One region of the Paenibacillus sp. WLX1005 genome, then DNA from elsewhere that is predicted to be linked to it. Evidence: predicted binding sites of a transcription regulator. Region 1 holds the regulator's gene; each other region holds the start of a gene.

The links. The regulator Rex, encoded in region 1, represses fermentation and respiration genes when NADH is low (regulators of the CRP and FNR family bind a similar motif). The targets are predictions, from matches to a motif close to TTGTGAAATATTTCACAA.
Region 2: a site for Rex is predicted at 1,751-1,768, ahead of nirB (nitrite reductase large subunit NirB). Genes of this name have one in related genera too.
Region 3: a site for Rex is predicted at 2,868-2,885, ahead of qoxA (cytochrome aa3 quinol oxidase subunit II). Genes of this name have one in related genera too.
Region 4: a site for Rex is predicted at 2,180-2,197, ahead of ACE3MZ_RS12680 (cytochrome ubiquinol oxidase subunit I). Genes of this name have one in related genera too.

The regions. Positions count from the first base shown of each region.
Region 1 is NZ_CP176756.1:3,435,218-3,439,636, reverse strand. Features, by position in the region: gene dinG (ATP-dependent DNA helicase DinG) at 1-2,131, shown strand, start outside; gene ACE3MZ_RS14615 (redox-sensing transcriptional repressor Rex) at 2,128-2,787, shown strand; gene ACE3MZ_RS14610 (amidohydrolase) at 2,768-4,075, shown strand; gene ACE3MZ_RS14605 (DUF5590 domain-containing protein) at 4,111-4,419, shown strand, end outside.
Region 2 is NZ_CP176756.1:4,498,812-4,503,230, reverse strand. Features, by position in the region: gene ACE3MZ_RS19260 (DUF1273 domain-containing protein) at 269-880, shown strand; gene ACE3MZ_RS19255 (DUF523 domain-containing protein) at 893-1,423, shown strand; gene nirB (nitrite reductase large subunit NirB) at 1,846-4,269, shown strand; gene nirD (nitrite reductase small subunit NirD) at 4,360-4,419, shown strand, end outside.
Region 3 is NZ_CP176756.1:859,326-863,744, forward strand. Features, by position in the region: gene ACE3MZ_RS03710 (glycosyl hydrolase family 95 catalytic domain-containing protein) at 1-862, shown strand, start outside; gene ACE3MZ_RS03715 (GH1 family beta-glucosidase) at 972-2,315, shown strand; gene ACE3MZ_RS03720 (hypothetical protein) at 2,478-2,750, shown strand; gene qoxA (cytochrome aa3 quinol oxidase subunit II) at 3,043-4,059, shown strand; gene ACE3MZ_RS03730 (cbb3-type cytochrome c oxidase subunit I) at 4,161-4,419, shown strand, end outside.
Region 4 is NZ_CP176756.1:2,977,197-2,981,615, forward strand. Features, by position in the region: gene ACE3MZ_RS12665 (M20 family metallopeptidase) at 1-358, shown strand, start outside; gene ACE3MZ_RS12670 (hypothetical protein) at 412-1,536, shown strand; gene ACE3MZ_RS12675 (hypothetical protein) at 1,732-2,031, opposite strand; gene ACE3MZ_RS12680 (cytochrome ubiquinol oxidase subunit I) at 2,325-3,692, shown strand; gene ACE3MZ_RS12685 (cytochrome d ubiquinol oxidase subunit II) at 3,689-4,419, shown strand, end outside.

The sequences.
Region 1 (4,419 bases):
CAAGCTATTACCGGATTATGAGGAACGGCAACCGCAGAATCATATGTTTGACGAGGTGATCAAGGCGCTGTCAGATGACAAGCATCTACTGATCGAGGCAGGTACGGGAACGGGCAAATCGCTCGGTTATTTGCTGCCTTCCATTTATCATAGTGTCAAGAATAGTGAGCGCGTCATGGTCAGCACGCATACGATCAATCTACAGGAGCAGCTGCGCGAGCGCGATGTTCCGCTGTTGACGCAGGTGATTCCGTTTGCTTTTCGTGCTGCCGTGTTCAAGGGACGACAGCATTATTTGTGTCTGCGCAAATTTGAGCATAAAATAAATACAAAAGAATTCCAGAGTCCGAAGGAAGATGTGTTGATTGCAGCTCAGATGATCGTCTGGCTGACAGCAACTGAAACCGGAGATGATGAGGAATTGAATATGGGCAACCGCGGCGGTGAATTCTGGGAAACGGTCGCAAGCGATACCGACTCTTGTCTGGGACGCGCCTGTCCGTGGTTTAAGCAATGCTACTATCACCGTGCCAAGCATGAAGCGGGAGCCGCAGATGTAGTGATCACGAATCACTCCAAGCTGTTTACCGACATCAAGGCAGGGCATCAGTTGCTGCCTTCGTATGAACGACTGGTCATCGACGAGGCGCATCATCTGGAAGATGTGGCAGGGAAGCATCTGGGCATGCACATGAAATATTTCACATTGGTGCAACCGTTGCTGCGCCTGTTCAAGGATAGCAAAAATGGTCAGCTTGCCGTACTGCGCCAACAGCTAGGATCATCCGGCAGTGAACGCGGCATGGAATGGGCGATTGCGATCGACAATCTGTATCCTGAATTGACGGATGTCAAAGAAGATTGGGATAAACTGAGCGAGTTGCTGTTTGCCCTTCTGCCACAGCGCAGCGATGCCGCACCGGGTGAAGCGAGTCAATTTACCCTGCGTCTGTTACCGCAAAACAAGCCCGAAGAGTGGGAAAAGATATCGGAACTGGAAAATCGCATTCATATTGCGCTCAGTCAGATCATCCGTCAGGGCGAACAAATGATGGGCAAAATCAAAGAGTCCGATGATATCTTGGCTAACGAAGGATTGGTTACCGACGTGACCGGACTGTTCAAAGATCTGGGTGCGGTACGCGATGATTTGCGTCATTTTGTTAAGCTGGACAGCGTAGAGACGGTGTACTGGTACGAAGCCAATGGCAATTACCGTAGCAAGTCGCTGCAAATGTATGCTGTTCCGGTTGATGTAAGTCAGCAGCTCAAAGAGCACTTTTTCGATAAAAAGAAAAGTATCATTCTAACGTCTGCAACACTCTCCATCGACAAAACATTCCAGTATATGATCGAACAGCTGGGACTCAAGGAAGCGGAGCAGCAGAACAAGCTCAATACGGTCATGCTAGAATCGCCATTCAATTATCGCGAGCAATCGCTTGTATTGATTCCGCGCGATTTTCCAAGTCTAAAAGGCAATGTGGGCGATCAGAACTTTGTGTCCATGCTCGCCGATTCGTTGGCAGATGCTGCCAAAGCGACAAGAGGACGTATGCTGGTATTATTTACCTCCTATCGGATGCTCAAGCAGGTGTATGAGCCATTGAAAGAGAATTTATCTACAAGTGAGATTGCCGTATTCGGTCAGGGCGTGGATGGCGGCAGCCGCACCAAGTTGACGCGTCGTTTTCAGGAGCATCCGGCTTCCGTATTGCTCGGAACAAGCAGCTTCTGGGAAGGCGTCGATATTCCAGGCGAGGCGCTGACCTGCTTGGCGATTGTGCGGTTGCCATTCCAGCCGCCAAATCATCCGCTCGTAGAAGCCAAAAGTGAACGTTTGAAAAAAGAAAAGAAAAACCCATTTATGAAATTATCCGTGCCGCAGGCAGTGATCCGGTTCAAGCAGGGCTTTGGACGTCTCGTCCGAACGGCAAACGACCGAGGAATCGTACTCATTTATGATACGCGGGTGATAGAGGCATATTACGGCAGACATTTCTTGTATTCCCTGCCGGGTCCCAAAATGGAACATATGCCGACCCACCAGATGATTCCCCGTATCGCCGAATGGCTGGAACAACGACCGCTTGAAACGGAAGCTGCAAATCAAGAGGGGGAGCAAGCATGAAATCCGAAAAAATATCTGAAGCTGTCGTGCGAAGATTACCTGTCTATCTGAGATATCTGAATGAGCTGCATACCCGCGAGGTGCCTACTGTTTCCTCGCAGGAGCTGGGGCAAAAGCTGGATCTGAATCCGGCACAAATCCGCAAGGATCTCGCCTATTTCGGCGACTTTGGACGCAAAGGCATTGGCTATGATGTATCGTATCTAATCGAGAAGATTCGTCATATTCTGAAGCTGGATCAGCAGATCAATGTGGCACTGATCGGTGCCGGTAATCTGGGACATGCTCTGTCCAACTATAATGCGTACTTACAAGAAACGATGAAGATTATCGCTGTATTCGATTCGTACGAGCCGAAGGTCGGCAGCAAGATCAATACATTGACCGTACAACCGATTAGCGAATTGTCGCATGCGGTAAAAGAACAAAATATCCGCGTCGGCATTATCACTGTGCCGAATACGGAAGCGCAGCGTGTCGCGGATCAGTTGATTGAAGCGGGCATCGAGGCGATTCTGAATTTTGCACCGATTATTTTGAGAACACCACCGCATGTGCGTGTGCATACAGCTGATTTTACGACCGATCTGCTCAGTCTGGCTTATTACCTTGAAGATGGAAAGGAATTAGAAATTAATGAACAACTCTCCGAGTAAATGGATCATCAAAAATGGTATTTTCGCCGTACCTAACGCCGAGAAGCCAGTACTGCACGGTTATATGGTCGTTGAGGATGACCTGATTACGTATATTGGCGAAGAGGAGCCACAGGTAGGCGATGACGTTGCTGTTGTGGACGGACGCCACCAATTCTTCATCCCGGGTCTAGTGAACAGTCACGGTCATGCGGCGATGTCGCTGCTGCGCGGCTTCGGCGACGATCTGGCGCTGCAAGTATGGTTGCAGGAGAAAATGTGGCCGATGGAAGCCAAATTTACGAGCGATGATGTCTACACTGGAACCGCGCTGTCGGTACTGGAAATGCTCAAAGGCGGCACTACCACATTCCTCGATATGTACGATCGTTCTGAGCGTGTCGCAGAAGTCGTAGAGCAATCCGGCATGAGAGCCGTACTGATGAGAGGCGTTATCGGTCTGTGTTCAGAAGAAGAACAAAAGCAAAAGCTGAACCAATCGATTCAATTCGTACGCGACTGGCATGGCAAAGCAGACGGACGCATCACAACGATGATGTCTCCGCATGCGCCTTACACCTGTCCGCCTGCTTATATCGAGCAATTCGTGCAAGCTGCACACGATCTGGATGTGCCGCTGCATACCCATATGTCCGAAACGATTGCCGAAGTAGAGCAAAACGTTCGTGATTACGGTCTGCGTCCGGTTGCCCATCTGGAGAAATTGGGTATGTTCACCCGTCCCACATTGCTGGCACATGCCGTGCATCTGAATGACGAAGAGATTGCTACACTGGCAGCTCATAACGTTACTATTTCCCACAATCCGGGTAGCAACCTGAAGCTTGCCAGCGGTGTAGCACGCGTGCCGGATCTGTTAAAAGCCGGTGTCATCGTATCTCTCGGTACAGACGGCCCAGCCAGCAACAATAACCTTGATATGTTTGAGGAAATGCGTCTAGCAGCGCTCATTCACAAAGGTGTATCTGGCGATCCAACCGCTGTACCTGCATCGGAAGCATTGCTCATGGGTACAGAATACGGTGCCAAATCGGTATTCCTAAACAATACTGGTACGTTCAAAGTCGGTATGAAGGCAGATATTACGTCGCTCAATATCGATCAGCCGCATTTCCTGCCGTTCACCGATTTTATTTCTCATACGGTCTATTCTGCATGTGCCAAAGACGTGCTGCATGTATGGGTAGATGGCAAACAGCTGATCAAAGACGGTGTATCGCTGACACTGGATGAAGAGAAAATTCGCCGCGAAGCACAATCGGCATTTGAAGGCTTGCTTACACGCTGACCGAAAGCGTAACGATACAGAAAGGATGGCGTGTCTTGCGAAATTTGGGAACGGGTAAATGGATTGCGATCATCATTACAGTGGTCGGTCTGATTATTCTGGGTGTAAACCAGTTTTATGTACATGTGATGGCAAAGCCGTGGAGTCAGGAGCAGGCGGCACTGGAAGTAGCGCAGCAAAATGCCAAGCTGTCTGCTGTAACGACAAGCTATCACTCCGTATGGAATGAAAAGTCCATCTACTGGGTCATTCAGGGTCAGAACGATCAGCAGCAGGATGTGATGGTCTGGGTAAAATTTAACGAAGACGGTACACCAGCTGAAGGCACTAACGCTGTACATGTC
Region 2 (4,419 bases), 1.1 Mb from region 1:
CATACTCGTATGCTCGCGTATAAAATCAATGGATTGTTCGTGTGTGATATGTAGTAATAATGATTGAAATGAGTCGTTCTATACCTCTATGTGACTTACGCGTCTACGTGAAATATCCAGAACATCAATCGCTTGTTCATAATTGTAGCCTGCTGCCTTCAATGGAGCAGGCTTTTCACTTTTCGTCCGGTAACATGATATGATGAATAACAGAATCATGTATAGGGACATCATAGAACAATGGAAACGGAAGCGGAGGCAGAACAGCATGAAGAATCTACTCGTCACCGGCTACCGTGCGCATGAACTGAGCATTTTCAGTCAAAAGCATGAAGGCATCCACTATATCCGTCAGGCGATCCGCAGTAAGCTAATTCCGCTGCTGGAAGAAGGCTTGGAATGGGTGATTACGCCCGGACAGTACGGCGTCGATCTGTGGGCATGCGAGACGGCAATTGAATTGAAGCAAGAGTATCCGCAGCTGCGGGTGTCGATATTGTCCGCATTTGCTAATCCAGAGGAACGTTGGAGCGATGACAAGAAGGACTATTACAATCAGATTTTGAAAGGCATTGATTTCCACGGCATCGTCAGCAACCAGCCGTATCAGGGCATCTGGCAATTCAAAGCGCGTGATGAACTGCTGTTCCGCAAAACAGACGGCATTGTGCTAGTATATGACGAAGATGCAGGAGAAGGCAGCCCGCGCTTCGTAAAAGAAGAAGCGCTCAAGCGTCAGCAGGAGGAAGGGTATCGTTATATTAGCATCAGCTCCGAGGATATTCAGGGCATTGCTGACGAAGAGCGATTGGAGCAGCAATGGGAAGAACCGGAGATGGAGAGGAACGGTAGCCGGAATGAATTGGGCGATGAGATTTGAGGAGGGATGGACATGATCGGAATCAGTGCATGTCTGACTGGTGCCGCTTGCCGGTACGACGGACGCAGCAATCTGGTACAGCCGCTGGATGAAATGATCTCAGCAGGCACAGCCGTCGCTTTTTGCCCGGAAGTGCTGGGCGGTCTGAGTACACCACGCGAACCGGCGGAGATTGTGGGTGGTACATCAGAGGATGTATGGGAAGGACAGGCAAAAGTGCTGACGGTATCCGGTGAAGATGTGACGGCTGCTTTTCAACACGGTGCACAGCTTGCACTGGAACAAGCGCAGCAGGCTGGTATTACAATAGCAGTGTTAAAAGCGAACAGCCCATCCTGCGGCAGTCGGATGGTATACGATGGCACCTTCAGCGGCAGCAAATTGCCTGGCTCGGGTCTAACGGCTGCACTATTTCGCCGTCATGGCATTATCGTGCTGGATGAACATATGCTGGAGCAATTGCCGGATATGGTTGCTGGTAACGCTGAACAGAGCAAAGTTACTGACCATCCGTCTCCATGCAGATCGGTAGATACCGTGTAACGTTTGCATGAGAGTACACACCATGCGATTGACGTCATCTGAATAGGATGTGGATCGCATGGTGTGTACTTTTATTTTGAATACATAAAAAATACATAGATAGGTTCGGAATTTAAAATTATATATAGTCAAATGTTATTCACATTTGGATGAAGATAGCAAAGATTCGATTATTTCGTATGTTTCTTGTTAGCTGAATTTTTGCAAGCTAACTATACGCAGCAGGTAGGCTTCTTACAAAAAATAAGGTGATCTAGATCACATCATGCCTATTTTACCAGCGGTATACTGAGTACATCAAAAGCATTTAATTTTAGATATTAAAGATTGTGAAATATGTAACATATTTATGATACATCACCCTATAGATAGGCATATCATTGCCGAAGCGACAACAACAGAAATAAACGGAGGGAAACGCAATGACCACAACACGCGAACGACTTGTACTGATTGGAAACGGAATGGCAGGCGTAGCAACACTGGAGCAGATTATCAAATTAGGCGGCAATTATGATATCACCGTCATCGGTAGCGAACCACATCCGAACTATAACCGGATCATGCTGTCCTACGTACTGGAAGGCAGTCAGACGATTGATGATATCGTGCTGAACAGCCGCGAATGGTATGAGGAGAATGGCATCACGCTGCATACTGGTGTCACAGTCACATCGATTGACAATGACAATCGCCTGATCATGACAGATAACGGCACAGCGGTTCCTTACGACAAAGTGATTATCGCTACTGGCTCCAGCTCGCTCATTCTACCGATTCCGGGTCATGACAAGCAAGGTGTTGTCGGTTTCCGCGATATTGCAGATTGTCATCAGATGATGGAAGCAGCAGCTCATTATCCGCGCGCAGCCGTTATCGGCGGCGGATTGCTCGGTCTGGAAGCCGCCAAAGGTCTGGTTAGTCTCGGCATGGACGTCACGGTTGTGCATCTGATGAACGATCTGATGGAACGTCAACTGGATTACGTCGCTGCCGCTATGCTGAAAAAAGAACTGGAATCGCAAGGCATCAAATTCATGATGGGTGCACAAACGGCTGAACTGCAAGGCGGCGAACGCGTAGAAAGCCTATTGTTCAAAGATGGAACCGTACTGGAAGCTGACTTTGTCGTGATGGCAGCCGGTATCCGTCCGAATATAGCAGTGGCACGTAATAGTGGAATTGAAACAGAACGCGGCATTCTGGTTAACGACTATTTGCAAACATCGATGGACAACGTATATGCTGTCGGCGAATGCGTACAGCATCGTGGTAGCTGCTACGGCTTGGTTGCTCCACTATTTGAACAAGGTATGGTACTTGCCAAACACATTTGCGGCAATCCAGCGACTCCATATGAAGGTTCGACCGTATCCACCAAATTGAAAATCTCCGGCGTCGATGTATTCTCGGCTGGCGTCTTTATCGAAAATGAACAACAATCCGTCATCACCGCGCGTGATGATTGGAAGAAAACATATAAAAAGATCATTTTGCAAGACAATATGATCGTCGGTGCCGTCCTGTTTGGCGATATTAACGATTCGGCACAATTGCAAAAATTGATCCGCGATGGCGCACCGATGACTGACGAGCTGTATGCTGAGCTGATGGGCACCGGCGGTTGCAGTCATGGCAAGAAAAAAGCTTCGGTTGAAACGATGTCGGATGACGAAATCGTCTGCGGTTGTAACGGTGTCACCAAGCTGGATATCGTTAGCGCGATTCAGGACAAAGGGCTGACCAGCGTGGACGAGATCAAAGCTTGCACAGGTGCAACCCGCTCGTGTGGCGGTTGTAAACCGGTTGTGGAACAAATTCTGCAATTCGTCCTCGGTGACGGCGCAGCTGTCGCTTCGAGCCAAGGAATGTGCGCTTGTACAACCCACAGCCGTGACGATGTAGTTGCTGCTATTCGCGACAAAGGTCTGAAAACGATCAAAGAAGTGATGAACGTGATGGAGTGGAAGCATCCTGAAGGCTGCTCGAAATGCCGTCCAGCGATCAACTACTATCTCGGTATGATCAACCCGGTTCAATATCAAGATGAAAAAGAATCGCGCTTCGTCAACGAACGCATGAACGCCAATATTCAAAAAGACGGCACCTACACTGTAGTCCCACGGATGTACGGCGGTGTTACGACACCAGAAGATCTGAAAAAAATCGCCGACGTCTCGGTCAAATACAATGTCAAAGCTGTAAAAATGACGGGCGGACAACGGATCGACCTGATCGGTGTACAAAAAGAAGACCTGCCCAGCGTCTGGGAAGAACTTGATATGCCATCTGGGTACGCCTACGCCAAATCGCTCCGTACCGTCAAAACCTGTGTCGGCTCCCAATTTTGCCGCTTTGGTACACAGGATTCGATGGGCATGGGCGCCCTACTGGAACAGCGGTTTGAACGTCTCGACTTCCCTGCCAAATTCAAAATGGCAGTTAACGGCTGCCCACGCAACTGCGCTGAATCGTGTACGAAAGACATCGGCATCGTCGGCAACGATGGCGGCTGGGAGATCTTCATCGGCGGTAACGGCGGGATCAAGGCTCGTCTGGCGGATTCGTTCTGCAAAGTAAAAACTGATCAGGAGCTGATCGATCTGTGCGGCGCAATTATCCAATACTACCGCGAAACAGGGAAATATCTCGAACGCACCTCGGAGTGGGTGGAGCGCATGGGACTGGAATCGATCAGAGCGGCTGTGCTGGACGATGAGAACAATCGCCAACAGCTAATCGAACGCGTCAATCTGGCGCTGGCACAAGTCGAAGATCCATGGAAACAAGTACTGAACGACGAACAAACGCGCACCGCCCTATTTGGCAAAAAAGTAGAAGTATAAATAATCAAGAGTAGTATGAATCGCCAATAATATAAATCAGCAATAGAAGTGTACAGCATCCATACGATGCAGCAAAGGAGAGGATTAGCGATGAACAGCACACAACATTTTTACCCCGCAGGAACCAAACATGAATTTCTAAGCCGAATC
Region 3 (4,419 bases), 2.6 Mb from region 1:
AGTAGATGGATTATCATCGATAGACGAATCGTTTGCGATAAGCGAATCATCATCGATAGAACATCATCGTCTGAATGGTTTTGATGAGCAATTTATGGATCGCCTCACGACCGCGATGGATCGTCTGTATCCTTTCCAGATCGGACGTCATGGGCAATTGCGCGAATGGTATGACGATTATGAGGAGCATGAACCGGGACATCGCCATGTATCGCATCTGTACGGATTGTATCCAGGTAATGAAATCAACCGTCAGGAGCGCCCTGAGCTGGTACAAGCGGCAAGCGTATCACTAGAGCGGCGTCTGGAACATGGTGGTGGGCATACCGGCTGGAGCTGTGCATGGCTGATCAATCTGTATGCGAGGTTGTTGGACGGCGAGCAAGCACATCATTTTGTGCATACATTGCTAGCACGTTCGACGTATCCGAATCTATTTGATGCACATCCACCGTTTCAGATTGACGGCAACTTTGGTGGAACGGCTGGTATGGCAGAGATGCTGCTGCACAGTCATCTGGATCATCTTCACCTGCTGCCTGCGTTGCCCTCCAATTGGCAAAGCGGGAGTGTTACGGGGCTACGTGCGCGCGGCGGATATACGGTAGATATTAGCTGGAGTGACGGACAGTTGCAGCATGCACAACTCCAAGCTGATCATACTGGCGTATGTCGCATCCGTTCTGCACAGCCGCTGCATATTCATGATATCCCGGTTACTTCTGATGAACCTATCGTAGCGGCACCAGAGTTCAAATATACAGAGGATGAGCATGGTCATCTGATCGAGTTTGCGGTAACAGCAGGAGAACGGTACAACTTGATTCATCGTACAGAACATGTAAGTGGTCTATTGTCTTGAATTTACGTACCGGGAAACATAAGTTACAGCCTGTTGTATAACACTGAACTATACTATGATGTAAGCGTATACTCATTTGTAAATATTTTACTATGGGAGGGTTTCGATTATGACTATTTTCCAATTTCCAAAGGATTTTCGCTGGGGCACAGCGACCGCATCGTATCAGATTGAAGGCGCGTATCAGGAAGATGGACGCGGATTGTCGATCTGGGATACATTCGCTCATACGCCAGGCAAAGTGTATAACGGGCATAATGGGGATATCGCTTGTGACAGCTACCATCGGTATGAAGAAGATATTGCTATAATGAAAGAACTCGGTATTGATACGTATCGCTTCTCGGTAGCATGGCCGCGTATTATTCCAGATGGGGATGGAGAGATTAACCGTGAAGGCATTGAGTTTTACCATCGTTTTGTAGATGCGTTGCTGGAAGCGGGAATTGAGCCTTTTTGTACGTTATATCACTGGGATCTTCCACAGGCATTGCAGGATGTAGGTGGTTGGGAGAATCGACGCACTATCGATGCTTTTGTCAAATATGCCGAAGTGATCTTCCGTGAATTTTCCGGCAAAATCAAATTTTGGCTCACGTTCAATGAACCGTGGTGCATCGCTTTTCTGTCCAATCTGGAAGGCAAGCATGCGCCGGGGAATGAGGATCTGCAAATGGCGCTGAATGTTGGGCATCATGTTCTAGTAGCGCATGGACATACAGTGAAGCTATTCCGTGAACTGCAACTGGAAGGACAGATCGGAATCGCGCCGAATGTCGCGTGGGCGGTTCCTTACAGCAAGCGTCCGGAAGACCGCGCTGCTTGTGACCGTAATATTGAAGTGTATGCCGACTGGTTCCTTGATCCGATCTACAAAGGACAATATCCATCTTCTCTATATGAATGGTTCCAGCAAGCAGGCGCAACGCCGCCTATTCAAGATGGCGATCTGGAGATTATCGCGCAACCGATTGATCTGCTAGGTATCAATTATTATCATCCAACTGTTAATCGGTATAACGCATCCGCTGGTTCTTTGCAAAGTGAAGAAGTAGATATGGGGCTGTTCAAGACCGATATCGGTTGGCCGATTGATGCGACCGGTCTGTATGATGTCATTCACTATCTACAAAAATACGGCAACAACGATATCTATATTACCGAGAACGGCGCTTGTATTAATGAATGTCCGATAAATGGTAAAGTGAATGACGTGATTCGCGTCTACTATTTGCAACAGCATATTGCTCAGGTACACCGTCTGATCAACGACGGTATTCATCTGAAAGGATATATGGCATGGTCGCTCATGGATAATTTTGAATGGGCAGAAGGATATCGTATGCGTTTTGGGCTGGTGCATGTCGATTTCCGTACTCAGGTGCGTACACCGAAGGAAAGTTATTACTGGTATCAGAATGTGGTGCGTAATAACTGGATGGAAACGCGTTAATACGATCGATCTTTAAAATATAAATGGGACGAGCGAATCAAAGACCCTATTTTGTGGTAATAGGCAGTATAGCATACCGATGCGATCCAATATTGAATGCATGCAAGTGATCACCGGTACACATACTAGCAAAACAACTACGAAGAAAGGGGAGTGGATTCCATGGCTACCAACTCGAAAAGTCCCCGTAATAGAACATCAGCGCAAAATACGTATGGACTGAGCCGTATGCTCAGTATCGTGGCATGGATTGCCTGTGCTGCCGGTATCCTGCTGATTGTATTCAATCTTCAACCATTTAACGACAATAACTTGGGATTGATGATGGGAGTAGGCTGTTTGGCGGCTTTTGCGATCATTTATTCGCTTGGTAAATGGCTTGGATCGATGCAGGCTCGCAGCGATGAGGGCAAAGAAGGCATTAAAGATGATTAATAGTTATACGTTGTTAACAGATGTATAGTATGCAACAAACAACATGAATACGGCCCTTTTAAGATTTATTCTTAAAGGGGCTTTTTGTTGAAATAAAAATATGTTAATCTTGAAATAATGTGAAATCATTCACTTTTGGTTACTAATAAATTGACAGATTTGTTAACAAGCCAAAAAAAACTGAAATTTACACCTTCTATGGATACGCAAAAAGCACACTTAGTGTTACCATAGGAATGTGTGGTTTCAATATTATGAACGTCATGAGCGTTAAGTGAGAAAGGGGATCAAGATGAACAAAAAACCAGGTTCGCGCCTTATGTTATGGGTTCTTCTGGTTGTAACTGTTCTGTCGCTGGCCCTGACGGTGTGGGCGTTAGCTACTGGCTCCAGTAACTACGCTGTTCTCAATCCGAAAGGCCCTATTGCAGAAGGACAACGGGATATCATTATCATTTCTACGATTCTGACCGCGATTGTCATCGTACCAACTACCATACTGACATTTGTCATTGTATGGAGATATCGTGACAAGCCGGGCAGAAAGGCGAAATACGATCCGGATTTCAGCCATAGCACATTGCTTGAATCCATTTGGTGGGGCATTCCGATTGTCGTAATCGCCATTATTGGTATCGTAACGGTACGTTATACGTACGCGCTCGAACCTTCCGTGGCTATTCAGTCACAAAAGCAACCCGTAACCATCCAGGCAGTATCGATGGACTGGAAATGGGCGTTCTTCTATCCTGAAGAGGGAATCGCGTCTGTGAACACATTGACCATTCCTGAAGATACGCCAATCCGTTTTGAATTGACTTCCGATGCTCCGATGAACTCCTTCTGGATTCCGCAGCTGGGTGGTCAGATTTATACAATGTCTGGTATGGCGATGACCTTGTATTTGCAGGCAGACCATACAGGCACGTATTTCGGTTCCGGTGCAAACTTTAGTGGTGAGCACTTTGGCGACATGAGATTTGACGTAAATGCAGTGAGCGATGCGGACTATCAGGCATGGGTGAACAAAGTGAAAACTGAGTCTCAGCCAATGACTATGGATACGTACCAATCGCTGTCGACTCCAGGTACAGCTGAAAAGCAATTCTTCTCGGCGTTCCCGGACAATTTGTTCCAACAACTGGTGGGCAAATATCTGCCAGGCGGTATTGCTGATACTGATCGTGCATCCCATACGACTCCTCAGACTCAAACCGGTGAAGGTGAGAGCAATGAAGGTCAAAGCGACATGGGTACAGACAGTGAATCCAATCAACAGCATGATGGATTGGGTACGGATTCCAAGTAATCCTCTGTCGGTTGAATGATGTTCTGGCATTGATACAATGCTGCATTATACTGTTGTCTGCCTGACACGGTATAGATAAAGACAGTGAAAGGAGCTCCACGATGCTCGAAAATATTAAACAGTTTGCATCCGAGTTTTTCGTCACCGGTGATCCGCTGATTTACGGTGCAGACGTATCCATTGCATTGGTATCGATTGCCATCGTTGCTGGATTGACCTATTTCAAAAAGTGGAAATGGCTCTGGCGTAACTGGTTGACTACCGTTGACCACAAAAAGATCGGTATCATGTATATCCTGGCTGCCATCATCATGATGTTCCGCGGTGGCGTTGATGCCCTGATGATGCGTACGCAGCTAG
Region 4 (4,419 bases), 460 kb from region 1:
CTATGATGAGCTGATTACGAATCAGACACTATCGGCTACGTTTAACCGCAACCTGATTGCTAACGGTATTGCCCCAGACGAAATTCATTCTGGCAAAGATGCAGGTTCGCTTGATCTCGGTAATGTCTCCGTACGCTGTCCGGCAATTCATCCTTATATGAAAGTAACGGACGAAAAGCATGAACTGCATAGCATTGGTTTCCGTGATCGCGCGCAGGAACCGCAAGCGCTGGATGCTATGATTTTCACCGGAATTGTGTTGGCAGAAACGGCGTTTGACGTAATGACCGATAGTGAATTGCTACGAGAGATTCGCCGCGAATTTGAACAGCGTGTGCAGAAGCAAGCTGTACTCTAATATTGTTATCGATTTTATATTCCTGATGTGTATATGAATGGAGGTTATACGTTATGCCCACGTCATTTACAGTCGTTATTGTTATATTTGTTGTCGTTTTGATTATCATTAATGTATCCAAAAGCAAATCGCAGCAGCAAGGTCGTCTTGCAGCGCAGGATGAGCGATTTTTCCGTAAACATTCTCCCCCTCCTGCTCATCTAGTGCCGCCCGGTCATCCTTGCGAACCGTTAGCGCACAAGTTGTTGCAATCGTTACCGGATCATTATGACCATCAGCTGCGCCAGCGCATATTGACCGAGCATCCAGAATTGAGTCGGGATGAGTACGAATGGCGCTGGTTTGAGATGAAGCGTTATCTGCTGCTCTGTGCTCTGTTTCGTGAAGTACCGATGTTTAGCGATAAAGTGGATAGTGTATGGCATGAAATGTTGATGTTTACACGGGATTATCAGCAATTTTGTGAGCAATTTTATGGGTATATGCTGCATCATTCTCCGCATGGTGGCAAAGTATCGCTACCAGATCAACGAGCGCTATTTGATTGGGCATATGCGGAGCTATTCCCAATGGAGCGCGCCAATTCGTATTTGTGGGGAAGCCTCTTCCGGTTTCCGTTATCGAAGTCCACGATTAATGAATTACTGATGTTTCATCCGAATCAGCAGGGTCAATGGACGTACAATCGGGCGACATTTGAACATAGCCCGGAAGCCAAGCAGGCGATTTTGTATCTGAATCAGCGTTTTCAGGCGCATAATCAAGCAGTGCTACAAGGTAATAAACCGGGCGATCACCGGAATCGTACAGCCAACCCCAATAGCAGTTCTGATTCTAGTAGCTCGTACACATCCAGTTATTATAGCGATAACAATTATGGACTGGGTACGGCAGCAGCGGCATGTGTATACTATTCAGCTTTGCCACCTGCGGATTTCTGTTCATCTATCAATTCCCATTTGCCAACAGACGTGCAACAGCAACATTCCCAAGCGACCTCGCACTCCAGTTCAGCATGCGGAACGGGTTCTTCCGGTTCAGACTATAATTCGGGTCACTCCGGCGGACATCATTCGAATCACTCGGATCATTCCGGTAGTTCGTGCAGCAGTAGCTCGTGTAGTAGTAGCTCATGCAGCAGCGGAAGTTCGTGCAGCTCGTGTAGTAGCAGTTCGTGATTGGAATTTTTATTTTGGTGTGGAGCGCAATAGAGCATTCAATTATTATAAGTAAAAGGAAGGTGGCATCATTCGCTACCTTCCTTTTTGTCGTCTTGAGATATTTCCCAATACTATAGTAAGTATACATGCACCTGCTTAAAAGTTAATCTACTTTAGAAGGTCCCTTTTCTACACAATATAAGCTCATCCTATCTAATAAAGTGCTACTTCCCAATTCTCAAATTCTGGCTCCACTTTGTATTGTTCATCAATATAACTACGAATGAACTGCGCTGCTCTCATTTCTGCATGCTTTGCATTACAAACTACGCCATTCTCATCCATCTCGATGACATTAGCAAAAATCGCATATACTTGCTCCAAAGCACTCGGTTCTTCAAATATACATGAGTAATCCATACCGTTAAGTAATGGTAATCCAACTGTCCCATTTGCAATCCAGAACGAAAACGTTCGAAGGGCACCGCTGAAGGAATGGCTTATTTTTTGCATTGAGATTCTCCTTTATCTTTCAGTTCAAAACTTGACTCCTATGATATTAGTATACTTCTATTCAATCAGTCACACAAAAACAGTAACTCTGTCGTTAAATACAGCTATCCAGAATTACTCCTCTAAATGCAATAGCTCCAAAGAGTTATTGTGCATTTTTTCACTAAATTGACTTAAATCTTTGTTATTTGTTTGAAAATTGTATTAAATATCACATCGCTAATAAAAAAATTGGTACGCTAGGCTCCATTAAGACTCTCATTATAGAGTAGTTAAAAGAAGGGATATCACATATGATCATCGACACAGTATTATGGAGCCGATTGGTAACCGGGCTGACCTTATCTTTTCATGTTATCTTCGCAACGATTGGCGTTGCCATTCCACTTATGATCTCAATCGCAGAATTAGTCGGTATTCGCAAAAAAGACAAGCATTATACGTTAATGGCAAAGCGTTGGACTAGAGGATTTATCATTTCCGTTGCCGTAGGTGTGGTCACAGGAACTGCCATTTCGTTGCAATTGGCATTGGTTTGGCCTAACTTTATGCAGCTTGCTGGGAATGTGATTGCGCTCCCGCTATTCATGGAAGTATTTGCTTTTTTCTTTGAAGCTATTTTTCTAGGCATCTATCTGTATACGTGGGAGCGATTCCGCAATCCGTATCTTCACTGGCTATTAACGATCCCGATTGTTCTGGGCGCAGCCATGTCTGCTGTTTTTATTACTACGGTCAACGGTTTTATGAATCAACCGGACGGATTCGTACTGGAGAATGGACAATTTACGGCAATCTATCCGCTGCAAGCGATGTTTAATGAAGCAACACCATCCAAAGTATTTCACGTACTCACATCCGCTTATATGACTGGTGCCGCCCTGCTAGCAGCCATCGCCGCATTTTCCATTCTCAAAAAAGGGGCTTCTGTATACAGCCAAAAAGCGCTCAAGTTAATGATGAGCGTGCTGCTGCTTTTCAGCTTTTTGACTGCATTTGCAGGCGATGTTTCCGCCAAGTTTCTCGCAGAGCATCAGCCGGAAAAGCTAGCTGCTGCCGAATGGCATTTTGAGACTGAAAAAGGTGCCGATCTGATCTTTCTCGGCTGGTTGAATGCGGAACGCGAAGTGATTGGTGCGCTACATCTACCAAAAGCACTCAGCTTTTTGGCATTTAGCGATTTTAATGCCGAAGTTACAGGGTTGAACGAATTTCCTGCCGATGAGCAACCGCCGCTACTGGTGCATTATTTGTTCGATTTTATGGTTAGCATCGGCTTTGCGTTACTGGCTGTGTCTGTGCTGTTCTTTGTACTCCTATTCTGGAAAAAGCGTAACGAGCATCATCGCTGGATGCTGCGCACGATTGTGTTCGGTGCACCGCTTGCTTTTCTCGCGGTAGAGCTAGGCTGGTTTTATGCTGAAGTCGGACGACAGCCATGGATCATTCGTGGTTATATGCGTGTGGACGAAGCAGCCACCACTTCACCAAGTATTATGCCGCTCTTTTTCGTCTTTTTATTGCTATACATTATTCTCGGCACATTGTGCATTGTCGTGCTGCGTCGACTGTTCCGTAACAATCCCGCAGAAGCCGAGCTAGAAAAGGCGGCACATGCAGAGGCAACGTTGTCCAAGGAAGCAGGTGATCTGACATCATGAGTTATGAAATGGTCGGCATTTCGGTATTGTGGATTTTTCTGTACGGATATTTGATAATTGCATCTATTGATTTTGGCGCAGGATTTTTTGCCTTTTATGCGCGGGCAACGGGTAAAGATCATCTGATCAATCGCCTCATTTCTCGCTATCTGTCGCCTGTCTGGGAGATTACGAATGTATTCTTTGTATTTTTCTTTATCGGGCTGATTGGCTTTTTCCCAGATGCTGCTCACTATTATGGAGCGGCGCTGCTAGTGCCGGGCAGCATTGCGATTATTTTGCTGGCGATTCGCGGTTCGTTCTATGCGTTTGAGAATTATGGTTCTAAGAAAAACATCGTTTTTCTGTTTTTATACGGTGCAACTGGATTGCTGATTCCAGCATCGTTATCAGTTGCACTCGTATTGTCAGAAGGCGGATTTATTATTGAGCAAAATGGTGCTGTACATCTGGAATATGTAAAGCTGCTTACGAGTCCGCTTGCTTGGAGCATTGTCGCTCTGGCGCTGACTTCAGTTTTGTTTATTAGCGCTTGTTTTCTATCCTTTTACGCCCATCGGGCAGATGATCGTCCGGCGCTTGAGCTATTGCGCAGCTACGCGCTATTCTGGAGTACTCCGACCATCATTGCCGCGTTTACAGCATTTCTATATTTGAGTCAGCACAATGAACGTCATTTTCAAAATATGATGAATTTGTGGTGGTTACTCGGTCTATCCGTTCTCTG